4 regions of the Billgrantia sulfidoxydans genome follow, and region 2 is predicted to be linked to each of the others. Evidence: predicted binding sites of a transcription regulator. Region 2 holds the regulator's gene; each other region holds the start of a gene.

Region 1 (5,037 bases), 1.5 Mb from region 2:
TGCATGAAGCGGCTCGTCGTTGATCTATATCAGTAGTCTGGATAAAGGTTATCCATACAATCCAATTAACAGATAAACCTTGCGCTCTTATAATGCAAGCAAATCGTTTTGCCCTTTGATTTATTCGATATTGGAATAGGAAGGAGCCGGCATGAGCAAGTTTGCGTTGGAAGAGGTGCTTAGCGTCCATCACTGGAACGACACCCTGTTCAGCTTCCGCACCACCCGCGAGCGCAGCCTGCGCTTCAAGAACGGTCAGTTCGTGATGATCGGCCTGGAGGTGAACGGCAAGCCGCTGATGCGGGCCTACTCCATCGCCAGTCCCAACTACGAGGACCATCTCGAGTTCTTCAGCATCAAGGTGCCCGACGGCCCGCTGACCTCGCGCCTGCAGCACCTCAAGGTGGGCGATTCGATCATGGTCAGCCGCAAGCCCACCGGCACCCTGGTCACCGACGACCTGCTGCCGGGGCGCAACCTCTATTTCCTCTCCACCGGTACCGGCCTGGCCCCGTTCATGAGCCTGATCCAGGACCCCGAGGTGTACGAGCGCTTCGAGAAGGTGATCCTGGTGCACGGTGTGCGCAGCGTCAGCGAGCTGGCCTATGCCGACTTCATCCAGAAGGAGCTGCCGGCCCACGAGTACCTGGGCGACGAGATCAAGGAGAAGCTGGTCTACTACCCCACCGTGACCCGCGAAGAGTTCCACACCATGGGCCGCCTCACCGATCATATCCGCAGCGGCAAGCTGTTCGAGGACACCGGCGTAGCACCGATGGACCCCAAGCAGGACCGCGCCATGATCTGCGGCAGCCCGGCGATGCTCGACGAGACCAGCGCGCTGCTCGACGACCTGGGCTTCAACATCTCGCCGCGCATGGGCGAACCCGGCGATTACGTCATCGAGCGCGCCTTCGTCGAGAAGTAAGCCTTGAGTTGCAAGATTGAAGAAAAGACCCCGGGCAGGCCCCCGGGGTTTTTTGTATAAGCTGTCTGGCTTCGAGCTTCGAGCTTCGAGCTTCGAGCTTCGAGCTTCGAGCTTCGAGCTTCGAGCTTCGAGCTTCGAGCTTCGAGCTTAGACTGCATCCTTGCCGGTTTCGCCGGTGCGGATGCGGAGGTGCGGCTTCCCGATCACCTGCTCCAGCGGGGTGATGAAGATCTTGCCGTCGCCGATCTTGCTGAATGTGTAGGCGCGACCTGGGTCTATACGGCATCCTTGCCGGTTTCGCCGGTGCGGATGCGGATCACCTGCTCCAGCGGGGTGATGAAGATCTTGCCGTCGCCGATCTTGCCGGTATTGGCGACCTGGGTGATGGCGTCGATCACCTGCTCGACGAGGTCGTCGTCGATGGCGATCTCGACCTTCACCTTGGGCAGGAAGTCGACCACGTACTCGGCGCCGCGGTAGAGCTCGGTATGGCCCTTCTGGCGGCCGAAGCCCTTCACTTCGGTGACGGTGATGCCCTGGACGCCGATCTCCGAAAGCGACTCGCGAACGTCGTCGAGCTTGAACGGCTTGATGATGGCAGTCACCAGTTTCATGGTCTGTTTCCTCATGGTCGGGCAGGGTCCGCAGCTCGGACCCGGATGATACGGGAGCGGTTGGCCTCAAGCATACACCGCCCTCGGCAGGAAGAAAAAAGGCTCCCCGCGGGGAGCCCTTTGACAAGCCTGTCGTGCCTACTCGACGTGGGGCTGGCCGAGCGGTGCGCCGACGCCGTAGCCGCCGGATTGCGGGCGTCCGCTGCTGCCGCCGTAGACCCGGGCGACGCTGAACTCGGGATAGGCCTCCATGCCGCATTCGGCCAGGTCGACCCCCTCGTACTCCTCCTCTTCGCTGACGCGAACGCCCATGAGCGCCTTGATGGCCAGCCATACCACCAGGCTGGCGACGAAGACCCAGGTGAAGATGGCGATCGCGCCGACGATCTGGGCGCCGAAGGAGGTGTCGGCGTCGGACAGCGGTACCGCCAGCAGGCCCCAGATGCCCACCACGCCATGCACCGAGATGGCGCCGACCGGGTCGTCGATCCTGAGCTTGTCGAGGGTGACGATGGCGGCCACCACGATCATCCCGCCCACGGCGCCGATCAGCGTGGCGCCCAGCGCCGAGGGGGTCAGCGGACCCGCGGTGATCGCCACCAGCCCGGCCAGGGCGCCGTTCAGCGCCATGGTCAGGTCGGCCTTGCGGAACCACAGCTTGGCCAGGACCAGCGCGGTGATCACACCGCCGGCGGCGGCGGCGTTGGTGTTGACCAGCACCTGGGCCACGTTGTTGGCCGAGGCGACGTCGGAGAGCTTGAGCTCGGAGCCGCCGTTGAAGCCGAACCAGCCCATCCACAGGATGAAGGTGCCGACGGTGGCCAGCGGCAGGTTGGCGCCGGGGATGGCGTGGATGCTGCCGTCCTTGCCGTACTTGCCCTTGCGCGGGCCGAGGATCAGCACGCCGGCCAGCGCCGCGGCCGCTCCGGCGAGGTGCACGATACCGGAGCCGGCATAGTCGGAGAAGCCCAGCTCGGAGAGCCAGCCACCGCCCCAGGTCCAGTAGCCCGAGACCGGATAGATGACGCCGGTCATGACCACCGCGAAGGCGAGGAAGGCCCACAGCTTCATGCGCTCGGCCACGGCGCCGGAGACGATCGACATGGCGGTGGCGACGAACACCACCTGGAAGAAGAAGTCGGCGCGCATGGAGTAGTAGGGGGCGTCGTCGCCGCCGGCGGTGACCGCGTCCACGCCGTTCTCGGCGCCGATCAGCACGCCCAGGTTGGGCAGGATGCCGCCGGCGTCGCTCGAGTACATGATGGCGTAGCCCACCAGCAGGTACATGGTGCAGGCGATGGCGAACAGGGCGATGTTCTTGGTCAGGATCTCGGCGGTGTTCTTGGCCCGTACCAGGCCCGCCTCGAGCATCGAGAAGCCGGCGGCCATCCACATCACCAGCACGCCGCATATCAGGAAATAGAAGGTGTCGAGCGCGTAGCTCAACTCGGCAAGTTCATTCATGGGGGTCTCCATCGCTCTTGTCTGCTCTTCTCTTGAGGGGAGCCGTTACACGGCCTCGGCGCCACGCTCGCCGGTGCGGATGCGAATGACATCCTCCAGCGGGGTCACGAAGACCTTGCCGTCGCCGATCTTGCCGCTGTTGGCCGCGCCGCAGATGGCGTCGAGCACGCCCTCGACGCGGGAGTCGTCCACGGCGACCTCGACCTTCACCTTGGGCAGGAAATCGACCACGTACTCGGCGCCGCGGTAGAGTTCGGTGTGGCCCTTCTGGCGCCCGAAGCCCTTCACTTCGGTCACGGTGATGCCCTGGACGCCGTTGTCGGCCAGCGCCTCGCGGACGTCGTCGAGCTTGAATGGCTTGATGATGGCGGTGATGAGCTTCATCGCGTCTCTCCCTGCTGGTAAAAGGGACGGCGGGGTCGCCGGCCGGCTGTACGCCATCCATGCGCGGATCGTGCCAAACCTCTCTTATTTTCGCGGAAACATAACGTTGCGGGCGGTTTTCGGCGTGTCTTGCGCCGCAATGGCGCAGCGGGTGCCGGGGATGTGCACCAAGGTGGTGCTGGCGTGTGGTGCGGCTGCGCCATGAGGGGGCGGGAGAAGGGCATGCGCCACGGCGGGGCCTTGCGTATGCTGTAGGGCAACATTCAGGCCAACAGGAGAAGCGCACCATGGCGAGTCAGGACCCCATCAGCCGGCTAGCGCAGCAGTTGGGCGAGCGCCTGCAGGGCGCGGCCCAGGCGCCGGAAGAGTTCCAGAAGGGCATTCAGCAGGTCGTACGCGGTGCCTTCGACCGCCTCGAGCTGGTGTCGCGGGAGGATTTCGACATCCTCATGGACGTGATGCAGCGCACGCGAATCCGCGTCGAGGCCCTCGAGCAGCAGGTAGCGGCACTGGAGAAGGCGCTGGCGGCCCGCGAGACGCCGGTGACCCAGGCGACCCTCGCGCCGGCCGGGCAGGGCGCCGCAGATGCCTCTCCCCCGCAGGATGCACCGAGCAACGCGGAGGACGACCAGGCCGAGCGCTGAGCCAGCGTGGAGAGCCCGTTGCGGCAGAGTGCTAGTATCTAGCCCTTACGCACATGGACTGCGAGGGACTGCGCGATGCTGGCGATCGTTGCCACACGGGCCGGCCTGGGGCTGGAAGCGCCCGAGGTGCAGGTCGAGGTACATCTGGCCAACGGCCTGCCGGGGATGACCCTGGTCGGCCTGCCCGAGGCCGCCGTCAAGGAGAGCCGCGAGCGGGTGCGTAGCGCCCTTACCAACGCCGGCTTCGATTTCCCCAATACGCGCAGGATCGTGCTCAACCTGGCGCCCGCCGACCTGCCCAAGGTCGGCGGGCGCTTCGATCTGCCCATTGCACTGGGCATCCTGGTGGCCTCCGGCCAGCTGCCCGGCGAGGCACTCGAAGGCATCGAGAGCGTCGGCGAGCTGGCGCTGGACGGCCGTCTGCGCCCCATCAACGGCGTGCTGCCCCTGGCGCTCGCCGCGCGCAAGGCCGGGCGCAAGCTGATCGTGCCCCGGGAGAATGCCGACGAGGCGGCGCTGGCCGGCGACCTTCAGGTGCTGCCGGCCGAGCACCTGCTCGAGGTGATGGCCCACCTGCTGGGGCAGGAGCCCATCGCCGCGCACCGTCTCGAAGCGCCACCCCTCGCCGACACCCGCGAGGGCGACCTGGCCGAGGTGCGCGGCCAGCACCAGGCCCGCCGCGCGCTGGAAATCGCCGCGGCCGGCTCGCACAACCTGCTCTTCGCGGGGCCACCCGGCACCGGCAAGACCATGCTGGCGAGCCGCCTGCCCGGTATCCTGCCCGAACTCACCGAGGAGGAGGCGCTGGAAGTCGCCGCCATCCGCTCGGTGTGCGGCCTGCCCCTGGCCGAGCAGTGGGGGCGCCGCCCTTTCCGCGCGCCGCACCACACCGCCAGCGCCGTGGCGCTGGTCGGCGGCGGCTCCTGGCCGCGGCCGGGCGAGATCTCGCTGGCCCACCACGGCGTGCTGTTTCTCGACGAGCTGCCCGAGTTCAGCCGTCACG
Region 2 (5,037 bases):
GGTGATACGCCCGCGCAGGTCATGCACCGACAGCCGCGAGGTGTCGATGATCAGGTCCGCCAGGTTGCGAATGTCGCTCAGCGTGGCGTCTTCCGACTCGATGGCCTCGTTCAGGGTCATGTCCCGGCCGCGGGTCAGGGGGTGACGCCGTCGGGTCGCGGAGTAGCGTTCGAGGAGAATGCGGGCATCGGTGGTCAGGTAGATGACCTGGCAGTCGACCTGCTTGTTGCGCAGCTCCTCCAGCAGGCGCGGGAAGCGCTCCAGGGCGTGGGGGAGGTTGCGCGCATCGATGCTGACGGCGATGGAGGTCTGGATCGTGGGCGAGCTGCGTAGCTCATCCACCAGCGAGCCGAGCAGCATCGCCGGAAGGTTGTCGATGGCGTAGTAACCGATGTCCTCGAGCGCCTGCAGTGCGATCGACTTGCCGGAGCCGGAACGGCCGCTGATGATCACAAGCTGCATGAGGAATCTCCTGATCAGGGGCTGGCCGTACGGCGAGGGAAGCGGTCAGGCCGAGGACTGTCGTCGTATCGCTTCGACGAGACGCTCGTGGAGTTCACGCTGGCTCGTGCACTTGCGCAGCCGGGCGCGCGTCTCGGCGTCGTTCATGACGCTGGCTACTTGGCTCAGCAGCGACAGGTGCGTATCGTCGGCCTCTTCGGGCACCAGCAGCACGAACACCAGGTCGACCGGCTCGCCGTCGATGGCGTCGAAGTCGATGGGTTCGGCCAGCTTGAGAAAGGCGGCCACGGGGCTGTGGCAGTGGGGGCTGCGGGCATGAGGAATGGCCACGCCGTTGCCGATACCGGTGCTGCCCAGCCGCTCGCGCCCGACCAGTCTACCGAAGACCTCCTGGCTGTCGAGGCTCGGGGTGTTCTGCGCGATGAAGGTGCTGAAGAACTCCAGCACCCTCTTCTTGCTGCCTCCCGGAACGTCGAACAGAGCGCGTTCCGGGGGCAGGATGGTTTCCAGTGTCATGGCAACTCAGCGAACGCCGGCGCCCTGGGCGCGAGCCTGGGCCTTTTCCTTGTGTTTGACCAGTTGACGATCGAGCTTGTCGGTCAGCGCATCGATGGCGGCGTACATGTCCTGATCGGAAGCTTCGGCATGCAGATCGGCGCCGGCGGCATGCAGCGTGCAGGCGGCCTGCTGGCGCTCCTTCTCGATCGAGAGCGTGACCTGCACGTTGGTGATGTTGTCGTAATGTCGCTGGACGCGGTTCAGCTTCTCGCTCACGTAGTCACGCAGTGAATCGGTCAGCTCAACATGATGGCCGGTGATGTTGACTTGCATGACAAGCTCCTTCGTCCTTCGGGTGGTAGCTCGATTGTAACCCTTTTTCCTGCCCTGCATACCCCCTCGGGCGGCGGGATTGCCCGGGGTCAACATCACGTCGCGGGGTCAACGAAAACGCTTGCGCTCGCTCGATGAGGGGATGCCCAAGGCTTCGCGATACTTGGCCACCGTGCGGCGGGCGACCTGGATGCCATCCTCGGCCAGCAGATCCACCAGGCGGCTGTCGGAGAGCGGCTTGCGGGGCGGCTCGTCGGCGATGAGCTTGCGGATGCGGGCACGGATCGCGGTGCTGGAGTGGACGTCCCCGTCGCCGCTTCCGCCGACATGGCTGGAGAAGAAGTACTTCAGCTCGAAGACGCCTCGCGGAGTATGGATGAACTTCTGCGTCGTCACCCGCGAGATGGTCGATTCGTGCATCTCGACGGCCTGGGCGATGTCGGCCAGCACCAGCGGCTTCATGCCTTCCTCGCCCTGCTCGAGAAACTCGATCTGGCGCGCCATGATCTCCCGTCCCACCCGCAGAAGCGTGTCGTTGCGGCTGGCCAGGCTCTTTATCAGCCAGCGGGCCTCCTGCAGGTGATCCTTGAGGAACTGGTTGTCCTGGCTCTTGTCCGCACGCCGCACCAGGGCGACGTAGTCGGGCTGGATGCGCAGGCGCGGCAGGGCCTCGGCGTTGAGTTCCACGCGCCAGCCCGATTCGTCGTGATAGGCGACGAGGTCCGGGGTGACGTAGCTGCTGCCGACCTCGGCAAAGTCGCTGCCGGGGCGGGGATCCAGCGAGCGAACCAGGGCGATGACCTGGTCCAGCGACTCGTCGTCGAGACCCAGGCGACGCTTGAGCAGGCGGCGGTCGTCGGCAGCCAGCGCCTCGAGGAACTGGCGCACGAGACGGCGGGTCTGGGGCAGCAGTGGGGTATCATCGGGCAGCGCCGCCAGCTGCAGCATCAGGCACTCGCGCAGGTCGCGGGCGAACACGCCGGTGGGCTCGAACTGCTGCAATCGCAGCAGGACCTGCTCGACCTCCCGGGTGGGCAACCCCTCCAGGCCCTGACGGCGCAGGCCGTCGCGTATTTCCTCCAGGGGGTGGGCCAGGTAGCCGGCGGCGTCCACGGCGTCGATCAGGCTCTCGGCGATGAGGCGCTGGCGGTCGTTCAGGTCGGTCATCGCCAGCTGCCAGATCAGATGGCCGGCGAGGGTCTGCGCCGAGGCTTGGCGCTCGAAGTCCGGCCCCTCGCCGGTGGCGGCGCCTGAGCCGGAGCCCGTGCCGTGGTCGGGGTAGGTGTCCGTCCAGTCGCTGTCGGTGGAGAGTTCGCTGGGTATCTCGCTGGCCCAGTCGTCGCTCGGGGTTTCGCTGACGGCCTGTTCGCCGAAGCCGTCGTCGAGTTCCAGCATGGGGTTGGATTCCAGCGCCTGCTGGATCTCCTGGCGTAGGTCGAGGGTCGAGAGCTGCAGCAGGGCTATGGCCTGTTGCAGCTGGGGGGTCATGGTCAGCTGAGTGCCGACACGTAATTGCAGGGACGCTTTCATGGCCATGAGGGTAAGGCGCTCATCTGCCGGAAAAGCTCTACCCTAGACGGGTAGCCCATGACTTGCAAGAGAAATGGCTGCAATATGCATGCCAGTGAAAGTTTTTATCCCTGATTAGAATGTTTTAATGCGTCCCAGGTGCTTGCATAATGCAGTGGAGTGCGCTACAGGCGAAAGTCCTCGCCGAGATAGACCTCTCGCACCCGCTTGTTGGCCAGAATGGCCTCGGCGTTTCCATCGGCAATGATCTGGCCGTCGCCGACGATGTAGGCCGAGTCGCAGATGTCGAGGGTTTCACGGACGTTGTGGTCGGTGATCAACACCCCGATGTCGCGCGCCTTGAGCTGGCGGATGATGCCCTTGATCTCGCCCACCGAGATCGGGTCGACCCCGGCGAAGGGTTCATCGAGCAGGATGAAGGCCGGTTCGGTGGCCAGCGCCCGGGCGATCTCGACGCGGCGCCGTTCGCCGCCGGACAGGCTCATGCCCAGGTTGTCGCGGATGTGGGTGACGTGGAAATCTTCCAGCAGCTGCTCGAGCCTCTCCTGTCGCCCGCGGCGGTCGAGATCCCGGCGCGTCTCGAGGATGGCCATGATGTTGTCGGCTACCGACAGCTTGCGAAAGATCGATGCCTCCTGGGGCAGGTAGCCGATACCCGCCCGAGCCCGTTCGTGCATGGCGCTGTGCGAGAGGTCCCGGTCGTCGATGTGCACTTCACCGGCATCGGCCTTGACCAGACCGACGATCATGTAGAACGACGTGGTCTTGCCGGCCCCGTTGGGCCCGAGCAGGCCGACCACGCGGCCCTGCTCGATGGTGAGGCTGATGTCGTGGACCACGCGGCGACGCTTGTAGCTCTTGGCCAGGTGGCGGGCGTGCAGGGTCTTCATCGACATGTCAGCGCTCCGGCTGCAGGGTCATGCGAATGCGCTGGCTGCCTTCGACGCCCTCGCTCTGGGAGCGTGCCTGCACCACGCGGCGGTCGAGGAAGTACTCGAGGTAGCCGCCGTCGAAGGTGTCGCCGCCCTGGTGCAGCTCGGCGCGGTCGATCAGTTCCACACGGCGCTCGGCGACATGGTAGACAATGGTACGCCCCCAGCCGCGAACCACGGGTTGCTCGGGGTCGGGCTGCTGCTCGATGTAGGCGCGCTCGCCGCGGGCCGTGGCGCGCGAGAGTTCGCCGGCCGCATTGCGCTGAAACTCGACGCGGTCGCCGGTGAGTCGCATGCTGCCCTGGCGAATGTCGACATCGCCGGTGTAGACCGCGGTGCCGGCGCGATCGTCGAGGTCGAGCCGGTCGGCCTCGACCTCGATGGGCTGCTCGGCGTCGCGCTGCTGCGCCATGGCCGGCCCGATACTCGCCAGGCCGATCAGCGTCACGCTGGCCAGTGCCAGGGTGAATGGCCTGCGGAGGGTCGGGAGCCTGCATCGCTTCATGGCGTGAAATCCTCTAGGTTGACGGCGTCGGCTTGTCCCGACTGGGTGCCTTCCGGGACATGGTGGCCGCGCACATTGTCGGTCAAACGTGCCCGATTGTCATGAATCCAGGCGTCGAAGCGCTCGCCGCGCATGTGCTGGGGGGGTTGCTGCAGCAGGGCGGGCGTGTCGCTCCAGGCATGACCCACGTTGGCGTCGAAGTGCAGGGTCTCGGTGTCGAGCTGCCAGCGCTCCTCGGGCGCGAACAGCCGGGCGTCGCCCGAGAGCGTCAGCGGATTGCCGCCCGGGCCGAGACGGCCTTCCTCACCGCTCGCCTCCCAGCGCCGGTTGTCGCGGTCGATCAGATGGGCCAGGGGCGTGACGGCACGGGTGACGTCGTCATGGGGGGTGTGGACGAGTCGCGGGCTCTCCAGGCGCTGATGCGCCAGACCGGTGGCGTCGAAGCGGGTCAGCTGCGCCTGCTCCAGGTAATAGTCGGGTTCGCCGGCCTCGTCGGTGGGGACCGGGCCGGGGGCCGGGGCCTGCCAGGGATCCAGCCAGGCGATCAGGCCGCCGAGGATCACCAGCAGCAGGAACAGCCAGACACGAAACGAGGGGCGTGGCAACCGACGCAGCATGTTCGCTCGGCCTCAGCGCTTGCCGTGGAGGTAGGTATCGACCAGCGCGTCGCGATGCCCTTGGGCCTCGAGCAGCAGGTCGCAGATCTCGCGCACCGCGCCGTGTCCCCCGCTGCGTTCGGTGACGTAGTCGGCCACGTCGCGGATGTAGGGCGGGGTG
Region 3 (5,037 bases), 1.7 Mb from region 2:
ATCATCAACTGCCACCTGGCCGGCGGCAAGATCGGCCTGCCCGGGGCGGGGCCGTTCTCGATCACCGGCCAGCCCAACGCCATGGGCGGGCGCGAGGTGGGCGGGCTGGCCAACCAGTTGGCCGCCCACATGGACTACGACACCCCCGGCGCGCGGGATCGCGTCACGCGTTTCTGGGCCACCGAACGGCTGGTGCCGTCGCTGCCCGATGGCCCCGGCCACAAGGCGGTGGCGCTGTTCGAGGCGATCGAGCGCGGCGAGGTGCAGGCGCTGTGGATCATGGCCACCAACCCGGCCGTGAGCCTGCCGCGGGCCGACCGGGTGCGCGCGGCGCTGGAGAAATGCCCGTTGGTGATCGTTTCCGAGTGCATGGCCGACGCCGACCTGCTGGCCTATGCCGACATCGTGCTGCCGGCCTCGAGCTGGTCGGAGAAGGACGGCACCGTGACCAACTCCGAGCGGCGCATATCGCGCCAGCGCGGCATCCTGCCGCCACCGGGGGAGGCGCGCCACGACTGGTGGATCGTCTGCGAGGTGGCCAAGCGGCTGGGTTTCGGCGAGGCCTTCGACTACAGCCATCCCGGCGAGATCTTCGACGAGCACGCCCGGCTCTCGGGCTTCGAGAATGCGGGGGAGGGGCGCAGGCTGTTCGACATTTCCGGCCTGGTCGGGCTCGACCGGGCCGCTTACGAGGCCCTGGCGCCGATCCAGTGGCCGGTGAACGCCGCTGCCCCCCACGGCACCGCCCGGCTGTTCACCGATGGCCGCTTCGCCACGCCGGACGGCCTCGCGCGGATGCTGCCGGTGCGCCCGCGCCCGCCGGCACAGGCGCTCGACGCCGCGCGGCCGCTGCGGCTCAACACCGGGCGCGTGCGCGACCAATGGCACACCATGACCCGCACCGGCCGTGCACCGCGGCTGATGAATCACCGCGCCGAGCCGTTCATCGAGCTCACCCCGGAAGACGCCGCCGAGTGGGGCGTGGCGGAGCATGGCCTGGCGCGCCTGGCGGGAGCGGGCGGCGACTATGTCGGCCGGGTGCGGGTGTCGCGTGGGCAGCGTCGCGGCGAGGTGTTCGTGCCGATGCACTGGAGCGGCTACTTCAGCGGCACGGCGCGCATGGGGGCGCTGCTCGAGGCGCACCTCGACCCCTTCTCCGGCCAGCCGGAATCGAAGCACGGCGCGGTGGCGCTGGCGCCGCTGGCGGTGGAATGGGAGGCCACCCTGCTGGTGGCCGACGACCTGGGCGTGGCGGAATCGAGCTGGTGCGACGAGAGCCGCTACTGGGCACGCATTCCGCTGCACGGCTGCCAGCGATGGCAGTTGGCTGGCGGCGAGAGCGCCTGCGGCGGGGTTGCGAAAAAAACGGCGCAGCGCGACTGGCTGACCTGGCTCGAGGCAACGCTGCCGGTGGCGCCGACGCTGTGGTGCACCGATCCGGCTACCGGAAGGCTGCGTGCCGCCGGGGTGGATGCCGCAGGGCGCCTGCGCTGGTGGCTGATGGCGGGGCCGCCGCTGGAGCTGCCCAACCTGGCCTGGCTCGATGCGCGCTTCGAGGAGGCCAGCGCCGGCGCGGGGCTCTCGGCGCAGCACCGCCGCCGCCTGCTGGCCGGTTGCGACGACGGCGCCGCCAACCAGGGGCCGGTGGTGTGCAGCTGCCATCAGGTGGGCCAACGCGCTATCCTAGAGGCCATCCGTGAAGGCGACGACAGCGTCGAGGCGTTGGGCGCCAGGCTGGCCTGCGGCACCCAGTGCGGAAGTTGCGTTCCCGAGCTGAAAGCGCTGATCGAAGAGGAGAAGGCCCATGCGAGCGCTGAGCCAATTGAAGTCACTGCTGTCGCCTGAGCTGTCGCGCCTGGCGCAGCGGCCCCGGGCGCTGGGGCAGGCGGCGTTCTCGCGTCTGCACGGCCTGGGCCATATCGTGCGTTCGCCGTTCGGCCGTTCCACGCGCGTCGAGGCGCCCACCCTGACGCTGGACGGCGAGTGCCGTGCCGGCCGGGTCTACCTGGTGGGGGCGGGCAGCGGCGACGTCGAGCTGCTCACGCTCAAGGCGGCGCGCCTGCTGCAGCAGGCCGAGGCGGTGGTCTACGACCGCCTGGTGGGCGACGACGTGCTGGCGCTGATTCCCGCCGGCCACGAGCGCTACTACGTGGGCAAGGAGCGTGGCCACCACAGCGTGCCCCAGGCCGAGATCGGCGCTTTGCTGGTGAGGCTGGCGCGGGAGGGCAAGTCGGTGGTGCGGCTCAAGGGCGGCGACCCCGGCGTATTCGGGCGCATGGGCGAGGAGCTCGCCGCACTGGCCGAGGCCGGCGTCGAGGCCGAGATCGTGCCGGGCATCACTGCTGCCTCGGCGGCCGCGGCCGGCATGGGCATCCCGCTCACCGACCGCGCCCACGCCCAGCAGCTGCGCTTCGTCACCGCCCAGCTGTGCCGCAAGGACGGCGAGCCCGACTGGGCCACCCTGGCGCGCCAGGACGAGACGCTGATCTTCTACATGGGCCTGACCAAGGTCGAGGCCATCTGTGCCGGGCTGCGCCGCAATGGGCTGCCCGACGACTGGCCGATCATGCTGGTGGCCAACGCCAGCCTGCCCGAGCAGGCGTCGCTGGTGGGCACCCTGGCCGACATGCCGGGCAAGCTGGCCGCCTCGCCGCTGCCTTCACCCTGCCTGATTGTGGTCGGCAGCGTGGTGCGCATGGTCGCGACCAGCCCGGCCGCTGCCCCGTCTGCCCAGACCAAGGGCCACATGCACCAAGAGTGAGCGACGACACGCCGGGATGCACCGGCGTGGCCGATCTCGCCCGGGGCATAGCGCCTCTCTGACCGCCGGTCGTCGAATCCCCGTGGCTGGCGGCATCGCTTGAGCCCCCCGCGGTTGCCTTCCGCTGGCTTCCTTGTCGCAGTTGCCAATGAGTTGGCACGCAACGTGCTTGTTCATGGCAGGGCTCTGCTGCCAATGCAGGCGGGCCGGCGGGATCAACGACGATCGCCGCTGCCTTTCTTCGCAGGCCCACGACAACGCGACGAACACAGGCAAAGGCGCCTGAAGCTTAAGAGCTTCAGGCGCCTTTGCGTTTGTCACGTCAGCCACGAGACGAGAGGCGCCACGCGCGTAAGAACGTTATGTCCTATCTGCTTCCTTCCGAGTTCGCGACCAAGATGGTGGATGCCGGCGAGTCCAAGCTCCACATGGCCACCCGGGACGTCCTGATCCGCGCCTTCATGGCGGGGGCCATCCTGGCCCTGGCCGCGGTGTTCGCGGTGACCATCACGGTCCAGACCGGTTCGGCCATCCTCGGGGCCGCGCTGTTCCCGGTCGGCTTCTGCATGCACTACCTGATGGGCTTCGACCTGCTGACCGGGGTCTTCGTACTGACGCCGCTGGCCTGGCTGGACCGGCGCCCCGGCGTCACCATCGAGAGGATCCTGATCCACTGGGGCAAGGTCTTCTGCGGCAACCTGGCCGGCGCCCTGACCGTGGCGGTGCTGATGGCGATCGTCTTCACTTACGGCTTCGCCACGCCGCCGGACGAGGTGGGGCAGAAGATCGCCGGTATCGGCCATGCCCGTACCGTGGGCTACAAGGAGTTTGGCGCGGCGGGCATGCTGACCATCCTGATTCGCGGCATCCTGTGCAACTGGATGGTCTCGCTCGGTGTCGTCGGGGCGATGATCTCGACCACGGTGGGCGGCAAGGTGATCGCCATGTGGATGCCGATCATGGTGTTCTTCTTCATGGGCTTCGAGCACTCCATCGTCAACATGTTCCTGTTCCCCTCGGCGCTGATGATGGGCGGCGACTTTTCGATCGCGGATTACCTGATCTGGAACGAGATCCCCGTGGTGGTAGGCAACCTGATCGGCGGGCTCTCGCTGACCGGGCTGACGCTCTACACCACCCACGTGCGCACGGCGCCGCTGCGCGATATCTGAGATGTCGGCTTTCGAACCCGGCCGGATGCTGCGGGTGTCGCTGGGCCAGTGCTCGGAGGCAGGGCGCAAGGCGGTCAACCAGGACTTCCACGGCGCCTACGTGCCCCGCGAACCGCAGCTTTCGAGCAAGGGCATCGTGGTGGCGCTGGCCGATGGCATCAGCAGCAGCGAAGTGAGCCGGGTTGCCAGCGAGGCGGCGGTGAAGGGGTTCATCGAGGACTACTACTCCACCGCCGAAAGCTGGACGGTGAAGACCTCGGCGCAGCGGGTGCTGGTGGCGACCAACTCCTGGCTGCACGCCCAGAGCCGGCGCAGCGAATACCGCTGGGATAAGGACCGGGGCTACGTCTGCACCTTCACCGCACTGGTGCTCAAGTCCGCCACGGCGCACGTTTTCCACGTCGGCGATGCGCGGCTCTATCGGCTTGCCGCTGGCCGCCTGGAGCCGCTGACCCGCGAGCACCGCGCCTGGGTGGCACCCGACAGAAGCTACCTCAGCCGGGCGATGGGCGTCAGCGAGCAGCTCGAGATCGATTACCTCGCGCTGCCCGTCGCGGCAGGGGAAACCTTCCTGCTGATGACCGACGGCATTCACGAGCACGTCGGCGAGGCGGCGATGCTGGCGGCGCTGGCCGAGCACGAAGGCGACCTGGACGCCGCTGCCGCCGCCATCGTGCAGGAGGCTTATGCCCAGGGCAGCGACGACAATCTGACGGTGCAGGTGGTGCGGGTCGAGGAAGTACCTCCGCCAGGGGCCGGCGAGATCGCCCCGGGAGCGGTGTCGCTGCCGTTTCCGCCAGCCCTCGCGCCGCGCATGGTGCTGGAGGGGTATCGCATCGTCAGGCAGCTCCATGCCAGCCACCGCAGTCACGCCTACCTGGCGGTGGACGAAGCCAGCGGCGAGCAGGTGGTGATCAAGATGCTCTCTACCGAGCTTCAGCAGGATCCCGCCCAGGTGGAACGCTTCCTGATGGAGGAGTGGATCGGCCGGCGCATCGACAGCGCGCATGTCGTCAAGCCGCACCGCTCGGAGCGTCGGCGCCAATATCTCTACAGCGTGACGGAATACATCGAGGGACAGACCCTGGCCCAGTGGTTGCGCGA
Region 4 (5,037 bases), 880 kb from region 2:
ATGAAGGAGTCGATGATGTAGTTCTGGCCCAGGTTGGGGCCCACGTTGGTAAGCTGGCTGAGGGCCACGCCGGCCAGCCCCGCCACCCCGGAGCCCAGGGCGAAGGTCAGGATGTCGACCCGGGTGGCGCGAATGCCCATGGAGCGCGCCATGGCACGGTTCTGGGTCACCGCCCGCACCTCGAGCCCTAGCCGGGTGCGGCGCATGATCAGCATCAGCGCGGCGAACACCACCAGGGCGAAGCCGAGTACGAACATCCGATTAAGGGTGAGAGAGAGCGTATCGTTGACGGCGATGGAGCCACTCATCCACTCCGGCGTGACCACGGTACGGTTGAGCGGCGAGATCGCAGTGCGTACCAACTGCTGGAGAATCAGGCTGACACCGAAGGTAGCCAGCAGCGTCTCCAGCGGGCGCCCCTTGAGGAACTGGATGACGCCGCGCTCGATGGCGATGCCGGCCAACGCCGCGACCAGGAAGCCGGCGGGAATCGCCAGGATCAAGGCCAGCCCCGGCTGGCCCGGCAGCAATTGCTGCATGGCCCAGGTGGTGTAGGCACCGAGCATGATCAACTCGCCGTGAGCCATGTTGATCACGCCCATCACGCCAAAGGTGATGGCCAGGCCGATGGCGGCGAGCACCAGCACCGAGCCCAGCGACAGGCCGAAGTAGAGCGTCTCGACCGCACGGTTGACCTTGAGCTTCTGCTCGATGCCGTTGAGCGCCTCACGAGCGGCGTCGACCAACGCAGGATCGTCACTGTTGAGTACACGATTGAGCGCCACCCGGACCCGCGGATGCAGACTGCCGCGCAGCTCCTCGACCGCTTCGACCTCGCCCTGCTCCAGGCGATGGATGGCCAGAGCCTGGAGCAGGCGTTCACGCACCTGTGCATCCGGCTCCGTCTCGATCACCTCGGCCAGGGGTCCGGCCAGGTCGCTGTCGACCTCGCCCAGCAACCGCTCTGCAGAAGCGCGGCGCAACCCGACATCGGCGGCATAGAGATCGACCACGGCGATGGCGCTGCGCAGTTGGTTGCGCAGCGCGTTATTGATGCCGATGCGGTCCAGGTCGCGGCGCGACATCTCGCCCAGGGCCTCGCCGCTCAGGGCGTCCTCGACCGGCCACTGGCGGCCCGAGTTGTCGAGCACCACCACGAAGCGGCCGTCGTCGGTGCGCTGCAGGCGGCCATCGAGCAAGGCCTGGAGCCAGCCCCGGGCGCGGGGGTCGTCGCTGCGCACGATGCCCTCGATGGCCTCACCCTTGGCGGTAAACGACGACACGTCCAGCGCCGCAAGCAGCGCCTGTGCCGTTGAATCGTCGAACCTCTCGGCGTCCTGCGCGGATGCGGGAGCGGCCAGGGTAAGGCCAAGCACGATGACCAGGGCCATGACGAGAACCATCAGCCACGAACCCCTTGTCGCCGTGTGCATGGGCTCGCTGTCTTCGGCGGCGCTGCCGGCCTTCGCCCCGGCCGCCACTGGCCAGGCCACGGGGGGATATCTCATCGGAGCGTTCCTCGGAATCGGTGAAGAAGGCGTGCTCCCCCGCTGCCTGGCAGCGGGGGCCATGCTGTAGTTACTCGGCGAGCGCCACTTCCGCTTCTTCGGCCGCGTTGCTGCCGCCGCAGCTGCCGTTGACCACGTTGAAGTTGCCGCACTCCATGGGCAGGCGCCAATCGGCGATCAGGTCCCGCGAGCCGGGCAGGTAATCGGACCAGGCATCGCCGGCCACAGTCGCCGGCGTCTGCCACACGATGTCGAACTGGCCATTGTCCTGGACCTCGCCGATCAGCACCGGCTTGGTGATGTGGTGGTTGGGCATCATCGCCGCATAGCCGCCGGTCAGGTTGGGCACGGTCACGCCGATGATGGCGTCCTTGACCGCGTCGACGTCGGTGGTGCCGGCCTTGCGCACCGCCTCGGCCCACATGTTGAAGCCGATGTAATGCGCTTCCATGGGGTCGTTGGTCACCGCCTCCTCGTCGCCGGTGTAATCGATCCAGGCGTCGATGAAGTCGTAGTTGGCGTCGCTGTCGACGCTCATGAAATAGTTCCACGCCGCCAGGTGACCCACCAGCGGGCCGGTATCGATGCCGGAGAGCTCCTGCTCACCCACCGAGAAGGCGATGACCGGAATGTCGGCGGCGTCGATGCCCTGGTTGGCCAGCTCGCGATAGAACGGGACGTTGGCGTCGCCGTTGATGGTCGAGACCACCGCGGTCTTCTTGCCCTCGCTGCCGAAGCGGCGCACCTCGGCGACGATGTTCTGCCAGTCGGAGTGACCGAACGGTGTGTAGTCGATCATGATGTCCTCGTCGGCGAGGCCGTGCTCCTCCTTGAGGAAGGCTTCGAGGATGCGGTTGGTGGTGCGCGGGTAGACGTAATCGGTGCCGAGCAGCACGAAGCGCTCCACGCCCACCTCGTTGATCAGGTACTCCACCGCCGGGATGGCCTGCTGGTTGGGCGCGGCTCCGGTATAGAAGACGTTCTCGGAGGACTCCTCGCCCTCGTACTGCACCGGATAGAACAGCAGGCCGTTGAGCTCCTCGAACACCGGCAGCACCGCCTTGCGCGACACCGAGGTCCAGTTGCCGAACACCACATCCACCTCGTGCTGCTCGAGCAGCTCGCGGGCACGCTCGGCGAACAGCGGCCAGTTGGAGGCCGGGTCGACCACCACCGCCTCGAGCTGACGGCCCAACAGGCCGCCCTGCTCGTTCTGCTGCGCGATCAGCATCTCGACGGTGTCCTTCAGGGTCGATTCGCTGATCGCCATGGTGCCGGACAGCGAGTGCAGGATCCCCACCTTGATGGGCTCTTCCTGGGCCAGCGCCTGGCCAGTACCACCGAGGGACGCCGCCGCAAACAGGGCTGCGGCCACAGCGCGGGACGGGGAAGACATGAGGCGAACGGGGAAAAGCATGTTGCGACGGGAAGCGTTCACGCGAACCTCCTTGCGCCCTCCTGCGGGAGGGACTTGTTGTAAAGGTCATGCACGGCCGACACCGGCCGCACAGCACTAGGCTTCCTGCCTATGCAACGCTTGCGCCATCAGGCGAAGAAATTCGAAGAACTCTTTTCATACAGAAGATTACGGCGCCTTTACGCCCCTTGACGATCCTGCCGGCGCACCGCCGCCGTGCATTCGGCAGGCGCCGGTTGCGCCGGCAAGGATCGCCTGCACTGCCACAGCGCACCAGACCGGTGCGTCATAACGAAGACAGGGGCGCCGATCGCTCGGCGCCCCTGCGGGGTGGTAGGCATTGCCGGGCTCAGTCGCCTTCCGGATTCCCTGCGGTGGCAGCGGTTGCCACCTTCATCCGGCGGCGCAGGATGGGGCCGACGATGTAGGGCAGAATTAACCCCACGGCAGCAAACACCCACAGGCCGATGGCCAGGCCGCTGTTCCAGAGAATGGTCCAGTCGCCGTCGGAGATATCCATGGCGTGGCGCAGGTTCTTCTCCATCTCCGGCCCCAGCAGCAAACCGAGGATGATCGGCACCAGCGGAATCTCCAGCTTGCGCAGCACGTAGCCGGCGACGCCGAAGGCCACCATGAAGTAGAGGTCGAAGGTGGTGTTGCTGATCGAGTAGATCCCGACGAAGGCGATCATCGTCACACACGGCAGCAGGTACATCGGCGGCACCGACAGAAGCTTGACGAAGATGCCCACCAGCGGGATGTTGAGGATCAGCAGCAGGAAGTTGCCAATCAGCAGCGCGGCGATCACGCCCCACACGATGTCCGCGTTCTGGGTGAACATCAGCGGGCCAGGGGTGATGTTGAGCGAGATCAGCAGCGCCAGCAGCACCGCGGTGGTGCCGCTGCCCGGCACGCCCAGCGTCAGCATCGGTACCAGCGCACCGCTCGAGGCACCGTTGTTGCCCGCTTCGGGGCCGGCCACGCCACGCGGGTCGCCCTGGCCGAAGAAGCCTTTCTTGCCGACCGCCTTTTTCTCCAGCGTATAGCCGATGAAGCTGCCGAGCGACGCCCCGGCACCGGGCAGCACGCCGGCGATGAAGCCGAGGATACCGCCGCGCACGCTCGACGGCAGGATGTTGCGTATGTCGGCCCAGCTCAGCTTGAGCTTGTTGACGGCCATCTTCGCCTTGCCGCCGCCGGCGCGCTCCTCGATGAAGAACAGCAGCTCCGAGATAGCGAACAGGCCGACGATGGCGATGATGAAGTCGATACCCTCGTAGAGCTCCAGGGTCCCGAAGGTGTAACGCTGCACGCCGGTGGAGTCGATCCCCACGGTGGCTACCATCAAGCCCAGGCAGGCCGCCACCACGGTCTTCACCGGGTTCTTGCCGGTGATGCCGCCCAGGGTGGCGAAGGCCAGCAGGAACAGCGCGAAGTACTCGGCCGGACCGAAGGTGAGCGCGAACCGCGCCAGCACCGGCGCCAGCAGGATCAGGCCGACGGTGGCGATCAGGCTGCCGATGAAGGAAGCGATGGCGGAAATCGCCAGCGCCTCGGCGGCCTTGCCCTGCTGCGCCATGGGGTAGCCGTCGAGGCAGGTCATCATGGCCGGTTCGTCGCCGGGAATGTTGAGCAGGATCGACGAGATGCGCCCGCCGTACATGGCCCCGGCGTAGACCGCGGTAAGCATGATCAGCGCGGTTTCCGGACGCAGCCCCAGGGAGAAAGCCAGCGGGATCAGGATGGCCACGCCGTTGGCCGGCCCGAGGCCCGGCAGCGCGCCGATCAGCGTGCCGAGGAAGGCCCCCATCAGGGCAAACATCAGGTTGTGCGGGGCAAGGGCAACCCCGAAGCCATCGATCAGAAAGCCGAGGGTTTCCATCAGCTCACCTCCAGGAACGAGAGCAGGCCCAGCGGCAACGCGAGGTCGAGGGCGAAATTGAACAGCAGGAACACCACCACGCCCGATGCCGCCCCGACCAGGTAGGCATTGAGCACCTTCGCCCCCATGCGCCAGCACAGCGTGCCGATGGCCAGCGTGGTGCTGAGGATGAAGCCGAGCGGTTCGAGGAGCATGGCGTAGAGCACCAGCACGACCACGGCGACGATCAG

What was found. The regulator sigma-54, encoded in region 2, starts transcription at its own class of promoters, with help from an activator protein. The targets are predictions, from matches to a motif close to TGGCACNNNNNTTGCTNT.
Region 1: a site for sigma-54 is predicted at 3,449-3,466, ahead of HNO51_RS20170 (P-II family nitrogen regulator). Genes of this name have one in related genera too.
Region 3: a site for sigma-54 is predicted at 2,916-2,933, ahead of HNO51_RS05580 (formate/nitrite transporter family protein). Genes of this name have one in related genera too.
Region 4: a site for sigma-54 is predicted at 3,036-3,053, ahead of urtA (urea ABC transporter substrate-binding protein). Genes of this name have one in related genera too.

Annotation. Positions count from the first base shown of each region.
Region 1 covers NZ_CP053381.1:4,329,477-4,334,513, reverse strand. Annotated here, with positions in the region: gene HNO51_RS20190 (LysR family transcriptional regulator) at 1-5, opposite strand, end outside; gene HNO51_RS20185 (ferredoxin--NADP reductase) at 152-928, shown strand; gene glnK (P-II family nitrogen regulator) at 1,204-1,542, opposite strand; gene HNO51_RS20175 (ammonium transporter) at 1,681-3,006, opposite strand; gene HNO51_RS20170 (P-II family nitrogen regulator) at 3,052-3,390, opposite strand; gene HNO51_RS20165 (accessory factor UbiK family protein) at 3,678-4,034, shown strand; gene HNO51_RS20160 (YifB family Mg chelatase-like AAA ATPase) at 4,110-5,037, shown strand, end outside.
Region 2 covers NZ_CP053381.1:2,865,019-2,870,055, reverse strand. Annotated here, with positions in the region: gene rapZ (RNase adapter RapZ) at 1-462, opposite strand, end outside; gene ptsN (PTS IIA-like nitrogen regulatory protein PtsN) at 508-978, opposite strand; gene hpf (ribosome hibernation-promoting factor, HPF/YfiA family) at 985-1,293, opposite strand; gene HNO51_RS13295 (RNA polymerase factor sigma-54) at 1,402-2,829, opposite strand; gene lptB (LPS export ABC transporter ATP-binding protein) at 2,988-3,713, opposite strand; gene lptA (lipopolysaccharide transport periplasmic protein LptA) at 3,721-4,260, opposite strand; gene lptC (LPS export ABC transporter periplasmic protein LptC) at 4,257-4,877, opposite strand; gene HNO51_RS13275 (KdsC family phosphatase) at 4,890-5,037, opposite strand, start outside.
Region 3 covers NZ_CP053381.1:1,167,193-1,172,229, forward strand. Annotated here, with positions in the region: gene HNO51_RS05570 (nitrate reductase) at 1-1,845, shown strand, start outside; gene cobA (uroporphyrinogen-III C-methyltransferase) at 1,805-2,761, shown strand; gene HNO51_RS05580 (formate/nitrite transporter family protein) at 3,124-3,933, shown strand; gene HNO51_RS05585 (bifunctional protein-serine/threonine kinase/phosphatase) at 3,935-5,037, shown strand, end outside.
Region 4 covers NZ_CP053381.1:1,984,811-1,989,847, reverse strand. Annotated here, with positions in the region: gene urtB (urea ABC transporter permease subunit UrtB) at 1-1,403, opposite strand, end outside; gene urtA (urea ABC transporter substrate-binding protein) at 1,579-2,904, opposite strand; gene HNO51_RS09250 (tripartite tricarboxylate transporter permease) at 3,275-4,807, opposite strand; gene HNO51_RS09245 (tripartite tricarboxylate transporter TctB family protein) at 4,807-5,037, opposite strand, start outside.